DNA from 4 places in the Delftia sp. 11MD genome. Region 4 is predicted to be linked to each of the others. Evidence: predicted binding sites of a transcription regulator. Region 4 holds the regulator's gene; each other region holds the start of a gene.
The links. Region 4 encodes FNR, which switches genes on or off when oxygen is low (the NO sensors DNR and NnrR bind a similar motif). Its sites were predicted from a motif close to TTGATNNNNATCAA; they were not measured.
Positions count from the first base shown of each region.

Region 1: the regulator FNR is predicted to act here: its motif matches at 1,407-1,420, upstream of ACRSCF_RS15000 (3-hydroxybenzoate 6-monooxygenase).
Region 2: the regulator FNR is predicted to act here: its motif matches at 1,215-1,228, upstream of cyoA (ubiquinol oxidase subunit II).
Region 3: the regulator FNR is predicted to act here: its motif matches at 975-988, upstream of dsrO (sulfate reduction electron transfer complex DsrMKJOP subunit DsrO).

Region 1 covers NZ_CP194333.1:3,305,654-3,307,849, reverse strand. Annotated here, with positions in the region: gene ACRSCF_RS15005 (cupin domain-containing protein) at 1-91, opposite strand, end outside; gene ACRSCF_RS15000 (3-hydroxybenzoate 6-monooxygenase) at 108-1,316, opposite strand; gene ACRSCF_RS14995 (MarR family winged helix-turn-helix transcriptional regulator) at 1,521-2,057, shown strand; gene ACRSCF_RS14990 (LysR family transcriptional regulator) at 2,072-2,196, shown strand, end outside.
Region 2 covers NZ_CP194333.1:2,912,823-2,915,018, forward strand. Annotated here, with positions in the region: gene cyoB (cytochrome o ubiquinol oxidase subunit I) at 1-8, opposite strand, end outside; gene cyoA (ubiquinol oxidase subunit II) at 74-1,120, opposite strand; gene ACRSCF_RS13200 (MFS transporter) at 1,418-2,196, shown strand, end outside.
Region 3 covers NZ_CP194333.1:2,751,867-2,754,062, forward strand. Annotated here, with positions in the region: gene dsrO (sulfate reduction electron transfer complex DsrMKJOP subunit DsrO) at 15-860, opposite strand; gene ACRSCF_RS12405 (hypothetical protein) at 1,194-1,658, shown strand; gene ACRSCF_RS12410 (hypothetical protein) at 1,643-2,044, opposite strand; gene dsbG (thiol:disulfide interchange protein DsbG) at 2,056-2,196, opposite strand, start outside.
Region 4 covers NZ_CP194333.1:4,285,583-4,287,778, reverse strand. Annotated here, with positions in the region: gene ACRSCF_RS19510 (FixH family protein) at 1-189, shown strand, start outside; gene ACRSCF_RS19505 (hypothetical protein) at 371-658, shown strand; gene fnr (fumarate/nitrate reduction transcriptional regulator Fnr) at 740-1,459, opposite strand; gene hemN (oxygen-independent coproporphyrinogen III oxidase) at 1,621-2,196, shown strand, end outside.

The DNA.
Region 1 (2,196 bases), 980 kb from region 4:
GCAGGCTGGGCCACAGCGGCACCAGGTTGTTGCGCGTGAGTTCGTCGCGGTAGTCCTGGGGCAGGTCGTCCAGGCGGCCAAGTTCTTGCATGGCGGTCTCCTTGTGTTCAGTCTTCGGCGAGGCAGGTTTCGGCCTTCCAGCCGTACAGCCATTCCATGGCGTCGTAGAAACGCTGGGGCGTGCGGCCCTTCCAGAGGTCGTTGCGCACCAGGCGCTCCACGCCGCTGGCGTGGAAGATGCGGCCCATCTCGCGCGCGGACAGCACCACGCGCGCCGTGCGGGCGATGCGCGAGCGCTCGTACAGCCGCAGCGCCTCCGGCCAGTCGTTGCCGCAGCGCTTGAGCGCCTGGCCCAGCGTCACGGCGTCTTCCAGCGCCATGCAGGCGCCCTGGGCGATGTACTGCAGGGTAGGGTGGGCCGCATCGCCCAGCAGCGTGGCGCGGCCGAAGCTCCACTGGCCAATGGGCTCGCGGTCGGCCGTGGCCCAGCGCTTCCAGCTTTTGGGCAGGTCTATGAGCTGGCGTGCGCGCGGGCAGCAGTCGCTGTAGTAGCTTTGCACCTCTTGGCGGCTGCCTTCGCGCACGCCCCATTCCTCGTGCTCGCGGCTGTGGAAGGTGACGACCACGTTGTACTGCTCGCCGCCGCGCAGCGGGTAGTGCACCAGGTGGTAGTTGGGGCCGACCCAGATGCTGGCCGCGTTCCAGCGCAGGTCCTCGGGGAAGTCGTTCTTCTCCACCACGGCGCGGTACACCACGTGGCCGGAGACACGCGCCGCATCGCCCACGTACTGCTGGCGCACCACGGACTTCACGCCATCGGCGCCGATCAGGGCCTGGCCCACATGGACCTGGCCGTGCTGGTCGCGCACGGTGACGGTGTCACCCTCCTGCTGCACGGCTTCGATGCGGGTGCCCGTCAGCGTCTCGATTTGGCCGTGGGTGCGCGCACCTTCGAGCAGCGAGGTGTGGATGTCGGCGCGGTGGATCACCGCATACGGGTTGCCGAAGCGGGCACGAAACGCCTCGCCCGTGGGAATGCGGCCGACCAGCCGCTCATCGAGCGCGTCGTGCATCACCATCTCGTCGGTATAGACCGCGCGGCCACGGGCCAGCTCGCCAATGCCCAGCGCGTCGAAGGCCGCGAATGCGTTGGGCCCCAGTTGTATGCCGGCGCCGATCTCGCCCAGCTGCGGCGCCTGCTCCAGCACCTTGACGGCGAATCCCTGGCGTGCCAGGGCCAGCGCGGCCGCCACGCCGCCAATGCCGCCGCCTGCCACAAGAACGGGCAGCGCCCGGGAAGAAATGCTGGTGCTCATGGATGTCCTGTGCTTCGTGGTGCGTGTCGCTCGCCTGGGGGTCAGATGCGTCGCGACTAATTAAACAGTATGCTGACGATGAGTGTAGTGTTGATTTGCATCAGGCCAGCCTGGGGTTTCCCTGGATGCAGGCCAAACGGTGGTGGACAGCATGTCCGGGTGAATCACCTGTCCGCCAGCCAACGCCAACGGAGGGCGCGGTTCATGCGAACATCTGCGCTTGCCCGCAGGGACCCGGAAAAGAGCGCAATGGCCATGGACTACCAACCCGCAGAACTAGAAAACTACCCCGGCTACCACATCCGCCGCCTGCAGCAGATCGCGGTAGCCGTCTTCATGGAAGAGACCCAGGAATTCGGCGTGACCCCCGTGCAGTACGCGGCGCTGTCTGCCGTGCTGCGCCAGCCCGGCGTGGACCAGCGCACGCTGGCGCGGATGATCGGTTTCGACACCTCCACCATTGGCAGCGTCATCGACCGGCTGGAGGCGCGCGGCCTCATGGTGCGCAACACCAGCCCGGCCGACCGGCGCGTGCGCCTGCTGTCGGTCACCGCGGAAGGCGCTGCGCTGCTGGCCGCTGCCGAGCCCTCGGTGCTGCGGGCCCAGCAGCGCATGCTGGAGCCGCTGCCGCAGGAGCAGCGGGGCCTGTTCATGGAAATGATGGCCGTCCTGGTGCGGCAAAACGACGAGCTGGCGCGTGCGCCCAGCACGCTGGCCGCGCGCCGCGCCGCTGCCGACTGAGGCGACCTCGACCCATGGACTGGGACCATCTGAGATTCTTTGGCGAGCTGGCACGCAGCGGCAGCATGGCCGCCGCCGCGCGGCAACTGGGCGTGGAGCACACCACGGTGTCGCGCCGCATCCAGGCCCTGGAAAAGCA
Region 2 (2,196 bases), 1.4 Mb from region 4:
TCAGACATATCGAGTCTCTTAGGTCGTTTTGGAACGGGCGGTGGGCTGGCCGTCGTCCGCTTCCGCTATCTGCTTATTGCTGTGCGCTGGCGGCCGAGCCGTCGCGCTGGTCCAGGAAGGCCACGACGCGGTCGGCGTTTTGCACCGTGCACACATCCTGGGGCAGGTTCATGCCCACGGCCTTGAGATAGGCTTCACCGCCTGCGGCATCGATGGCCATCATGTGGTGCATGCACATCTTGCCTTCCTCGACGCAGCGGTTGAGCACCTTGTCGTACAGGCCTTCGTCCACGGTGGCGAAGCGCTCGACCGGGTTGCGCTCGCTGGGCTTGACCAGATTCAGGTAGGTGTCGCGGTTCAGGGCCTTGCCTTCGGACTTGGCCTTGGCAACCCACTGCTCGAATTCCTCGTCGCTGAGGCCGTGGAACTTGAACGTCATGCCCGAGAAGCCGGCGCCGCTGTAGTGCGATGCCAGGCCGTGGAACACACCGGTCTTGTTGATCACTGCGTTCAGCTCGGTCTGCATGCCGGGCATGGCATAGATCATGCCGGCCAGGTCAGGCACGTAGAAGGCGTTCATCGTCGAGGTGGCTGTCAGCTTGAAGTGGATGGGACGATCCACGGGAGCGGCCAGCTCGTTGACGGTGGCGATGCCCTTTTCAGGGATGAAGAACAGCCACTTCCAGTCCATGGCCACGACCTGCACTTCCAGCGGCTTGACATCGGTGCTCAAGGGCTTGGAGGCCGAGACGCGGTCCAGCGGGCGGTAGGGGTCGAGCTTGTGGGTGCTGATCCAGGTGATGGCGCCCAGCGCGATGATGATCATCAGCGGCACGGACCAGATCACCAGCTCCAGCGTGGTGGAGTGGTGCCATTCGGGGTCGTAGTGGGCCTCGGTGTTCGACTGGCGGTATTTCCAGGCGAACAGCAGCGTGAGGATGATCACCGGGATGATGATGATCAGCATCAGCAAGGTGGCCGTGACCACCAGGTTGCCTTGCTGCGCGGCGATATCGCCGGCCGGGTTGAGCACGACGGCTTTGCTGCAGCCAGTGAGACTGGCTGTCAAAGCGGCCGCGGTGAGCCACGCAGGCCCACGGAGTTCCTTGATTTTTAGCATGCTAGGGGCGCAACAAGAGCGCGTTTACATAGAAACGCGGATTACAAGATCCGGGCAAATGTATTACGAAGTATAAATTTGTCCATTGGACATTTTGTCCAACGTCAAGGAGAAGCCGGGAACTTTCTGCTACCTGGCGGGGCAGGCAGCGGGGTCCCGGCGGCCCGGAGGCCGCATTTTTCGGCCGCGCGCAGCAGGAAAAACACCAAGTCCGGTCGAGGTGAAACCGCCTTGCGCCAGATCAAGCGAGGGCGTAGAACGGAGCTGTCAGTGAGACGAGACAAGGAGCATCCATCTATGAGCGGCCTCGACACAACTGCAAGCTTCCCCAACGGAAGCTACGAAAGCAAGGAATCTCTGTCCCGCGCCGACACCCACGAAGATGTCACGCCCAACGAGATCGCCGTCGGCGTGATTCTGGGGCGATCCTCGGAGTACTTCGACTTCTTCGTGTTCGGCATCGCCTGCGTGCTGGTCTTCCCGGCACTGCTGTTCCCCTATCTTTCCAAGCTTGACGGCACGTTGATGTCGTTCGGCATCTTCGCGTTGGCCTTCGTGGCGCGGCCGTTGGGCACGGCGCTGTCCATGGCCGTGCAGCGGCGCTGGGGCCGGGCGACCAAGCTGACGCTGGCACTCTTCCTGCTGGGCGTGTGTACGGTGGGCATGGCCTTCCTGCCCAGCTACCAGCAGGCGGGCGTGAACGCCATCATCGTGCTGGCGCTGCTGCGCATCGGCCAGGGCATTGCACTGGGCGGCTCCTGGGACGGCCTGCCGTCGCTGCTGGCCATGTCGGCGCCCCAGAACCGGCGGGGCTGGTATTCGATGATCGGGCAGCTGGGTGCGCCGCTGGGCTTTGTGCTGGCGGCAGGCCTGTTTGCCTTCATCTATGCCCATGTGGATGCCGACGAGTTCCTCAGCTGGGGCTGGCGCTATCCCTTCTGCGTGGCCTTTGCCATCAACGTGGTGGCACTGTTTGCCCGGTTGCGCCTGGTGGTGGGCCAGTCCTACACCGAGCTGCTGGCGCAGCGCGAGCTGGAGCCCATGGGCGTGGTGCCGCTGATGCGCGACGAGGGCCG
Region 3 (2,196 bases), 1.5 Mb from region 4:
GGTGCTCCTTGCGTTCAGTGGGAAGTGACCAGCCGCACGCTGGCCTGCCCGTCCACGCCGTCGACGAAGGCGTCGGGCAATCCCAGGTAGTACACATGCGGGTCCGTGCCCATGGCGGGCTTGAGCACCTTGAGGTCCTTGGCGTGCTCGCGCATGCGCTGGCGGATCTCGCTGCCCTCGTCGTTGAGGTCGCCGATCACGCGGGCGCCGCCCACGCAGCTTTCTACGCAGGCCGGCAGCAGGCCGGCTTCCAGGCGGTGCTCGCAGAAGGTGCACTTGTCGGCGGTCTGCGTCTCGTGGTTGATGAAGCGCGCGTCATAGGGGCAGGCCTGCACGCAGTAGCCGCAGCCCACGCAGCGCTCGTTGTCCACCAGCACGATGCCGTCGCTGCGCTGGAAGGTGGCCTGCACTGGGCAGACCGGCACGCAGGGCGGGTTGTCGCAGTGGTTGCACAGGCGCGGCAGGTTGAGCATGGCCGGCGGCAGGTCCTCGTTGCCCGCGTGCTGCACCTCGTACTGCAGCACCGTGGTGCGGAACTGGCCCAGCGGCGGCAGGTTCTCCATGGAGCAGCTCACCGTGCAGGCCTGGCAGCCTATGCAGCGGCGCAGGTCCACCAGCATGCCGTAGCGCTTGCCGGCCTCGCCGGGGCGGCGCGGCGGCTGGAAACCCGTGGTGCCGGGCGCGGCCGCCGCCACGGGCAGGGCCACGGCCGCCATGGCGGCGGCCAGCAGGTCCTGCAGGAAGCCGCGCTTGCCTGCGGCGGGCTGCGCATGGGAGAGGGTAGGGGCAAGGATGTCCTGGGTGGAGGGCTTGCAGCTGCAGTCGTTGCAGCCGCTGCCGGCGCGGGATGTTTTTGGCATGGCCTGTCTTTCATCGTCCTGCGGCCACGGATCGTGGTCGCTCAAACTCAATAAAGCATTAAAAATATGCTTTTTATATTGAATTTAATATATGAAATTCAGGGCCTTGGCGGCTTGATGTGAGTCAAGCAATGGGCTTGCAAAGCGCCACCGACTGCCTGCCATGGACAGGCGCCCAAGGCAGTCCATAGCGTGTGGCGCAGGGATTAAGACGGGGTTAACAGGGTGACTGCATTCCTCGGGAATGCAGGGCGCGTATCGGAAATCACCCTCTTGTTTCCGTGCGCGGCCCCGGTCTACGCTGCTTGTGTCGCCACTGCCAAGGAGTTCTCCATGAACCATGCCCTGAACAGCCTTGCTTCGGAACTGGACCTTGCCGCCGAAGCCGGCGAGCACCTGAGGCTGCAATTCACACAGGCCTGCGTGGACCGCATCGCGCACCTGCTGGAAGACCCGGACGTCATCCGCTGCGCACAAGGCCTTCGCCGCTACCTGGACGGCCAGATCGACCGGCAGGAGCTGGACCGCCTGGCCCGCGAGGCGGCCAGCCTGGCCAACCACCACCAGGGATCACGCTCCCTCGACGGCTGCGGCCATGCCGCCGTGTCCGCCACCTATGCCACGGCCCATGGGCTGGCGGGCCGGGCGCTGCAGGCGGCCGACTACGCGGCCTACGCCATGGTCTATGGCGAGGGCGGCCACGGCGCCGTCACGGACCGCGAGTCGTTCGAGCCTGAATACCAATGGCAGGCGCGCTGCCTGGCCTCGCTGGCGCAGGCCGCTCAGCAGCGCACGTAGCACCAGGCCGACTGCTGCAGCAGGGCCAGTGACTCGATGCCGCCCTGCGGCAGCACGCGCATGCCGGCAGGCGCCTCGCGGCCCAGCTTCCTGAGCGTGTTCGGGCAGACCAGCGCATGGGCCAGGGCCTCTGCATCCAGATGCTGCGGCGTGCCCGGCGCGGCATCCAGCAGTGCCTCGACGGCCGGGCCGTTGATGACGATGCGGACTTCGGCACCGGGCCGGTCCTGGCGCAGGTTGGCCAGATTGCTGCGTGCACGGGCCAGGGCGCCGGGCGTGGGCGCATGCAGTACGATGCGCAGCGGCGGCGCATCCGGCCGGGCGGGGAACAGGTCGCTCCAGTCGCTGGAGGCGGTTGAATCGGCGGGACAACGGCTTGTGCTCATGGTCGTCCTCATCATTTCCTGCCACGCGGCCCCATGACCTCTTCCAGCAGGCCCGGCGGCAGGCCGGTGCGTACCTGCACCACTCCCTTGTCATCCTTCCAGACCAGGGCCGGCGTGGCACGCAGGCCCCAGGTGGACATCAGCGAGGCATG
Region 4 (2,196 bases):
GGCGTGGTCACGGCCGTCATTGCGATCAATGGCGCCGATCCCGTGATTGATCCTGACTATTACCGCAATGGCATCACCATCAACGAGCGTGCCGATGGCGTGCGCGAAGTGCCCAAGAGCCTGGCGCCCGCGGTCACCGGCCGCAACCACGCGGCCACGCCCGCGCAGGACCATCCCACGGACCGCTGAAGGCAGGAAAATGCCGTGCACAAGGCCGCAGTCGCGGCCTTTTTGCATGGTGGATGGCATCTCCAGCATGCGCGAGGGCCAAGGGTTTCCTACAGGCAGTGCAGGGTGCGCAGGGCTTGGCACGGTGCGCGGGCGGCGCGCACAATGAAAGCCACCCCTCGACAGCTCAAGGAGATCGCTGATGTTGGCCCAACGCTGGATGTGGATTGCCTGGCCGGCCTTTCTGGCCGCCGCCGTGATGGAGATGCTGGTATTCGCCTTCGTGGACCCGCTGGAGCTGCACTGGCTCGGCGACCTGGGCTGGTCGCGGCAGGGAATCTACACGCTGGCTTTCTTCGCCTTCTGGGGCGTGACCATGCTGTCCAGCCTCATGACCACCATGCTGGGACGCTCCACGCACGATCTCAACGACGGCGTGGTCTCCGAGCCGGACCCAAATCTGGCCATGCAGGGCCTGGGGCGCGATTGAACCTGCGTGCACTGCAATGGCAATGAACAAGGCCCGCGACAGCGGGCCTTGTTCATTGCCGAGGGGCGGGGCCTTGCGGCCTCACTGGCACTGCTGGCTGTTGACGATGCGCTTGAGCGCGTCCGTGTCCAGGATGCGCAGATGGCGCTGGCGCACCTCGATGATGTTTTCCTCGGCAAACTTCGAGAAGGTGCGGCTCACCGTCTCCAGCTTCAGGCCAAGGTAGCTGCCGATTTCCTCGCGCGTCATGCGCAGCACCAGTTCCGACTTGGAAAAGCCCCGGGCGTGCAGGCGCTGCACCAGGTTGAGCACGAAGGCGGCCAGGCGCTCCTCGGCACGCATGCTGCCCAGCAGCAGCATCACGCCATGCTCGCGCACGATCTCGCGGCTCATGACCTTGTGCACATGGTTTTGCAGGGCCGTGACCTCGCGCGACAGGTCCTCCAGCTTGTCGAAGGGCATGACGCAGACCTCGGCGTCTTCCAGCGCGACCGCATCGCAGGTGTGGTGGTCGTTGACGATGCCATCCAGGCCGATGATCTCGCCGGCCATCTGAAAGCCCGTGACCTGGTCGCGCCCGTCCTCGGTGGCCACGCAGGTCTTGAAGAAGCCCGTGCGGATGGCATACAGCGAGGTGAAGGACTCACCGTTGCGAAACAGCAGGCCGCCGCGCTTGACCTTGCGGCGCGTGGCCACGATGTCGTCGATGCGCTGCATCTGCTCGGCATCCAGGCCCATGGGCATGCACAGCTCGCGCAGGTTGCAATTGGAACAGGATGCTTTGATGGTCTGAAGGTTCATGGAGTAAACATCAGCGGCGCAGCAGTGCGCCGGCGGTGACCTCGTGGATGGCGATGAGTTGGATCAAATTGTCGCAGCACTGCCGCGAACAACTCTTGATATGAGTCAAGGACGCGGCCAATGGGCTGCGGCACAGTGGACGACATTAGAGGAAAAAACCCATGACCGCTGTCACCCCAGAGCTGCTGCGTCGCTTCGACGTACCGGGGCCCCGATACACCTCGTTCCCCACGGCCGATCGTTTCGTGGAGGCTTTCGGTGCTGAAGACTATATCCTGGCACTTGAGCACCGCAAATCGAGTACCGCAGCGCGGGCCATGCCTTTGTCGCTGTATGTGCATGTGCCGTTCTGCGAGTCGCTGTGCTACTACTGCGCCTGCAACAAGATCGTGACGCGCCACCACGATCGCGCGGCCGTCTACCTGGACTACCTGGCGCGCGAGATGGCCTTGCACACGGCCCATTGCGGCAAGGGCCAGGCCGTCAGCCAGCTGCACCTGGGCGGCGGCACGCCCACCTTCTTCTCGGACGATGAACTGCGCACGCTGATTGCCCTGCTGCGCGAGCATTTCAAGCTGGAGCCGGGCGGCGAATACTCCATCGAGGTCGATCCGCGCACCGTCAGCGTCGAACGCCTGGCCGTGCTCAAGGAACTGGGCTTCAACCGCCTGAGCTTCGGCGTGCAGGACTTCGACGAACAGGTGCAGATCGCCGTGCACCGCGTGCAGCCGGCCGAG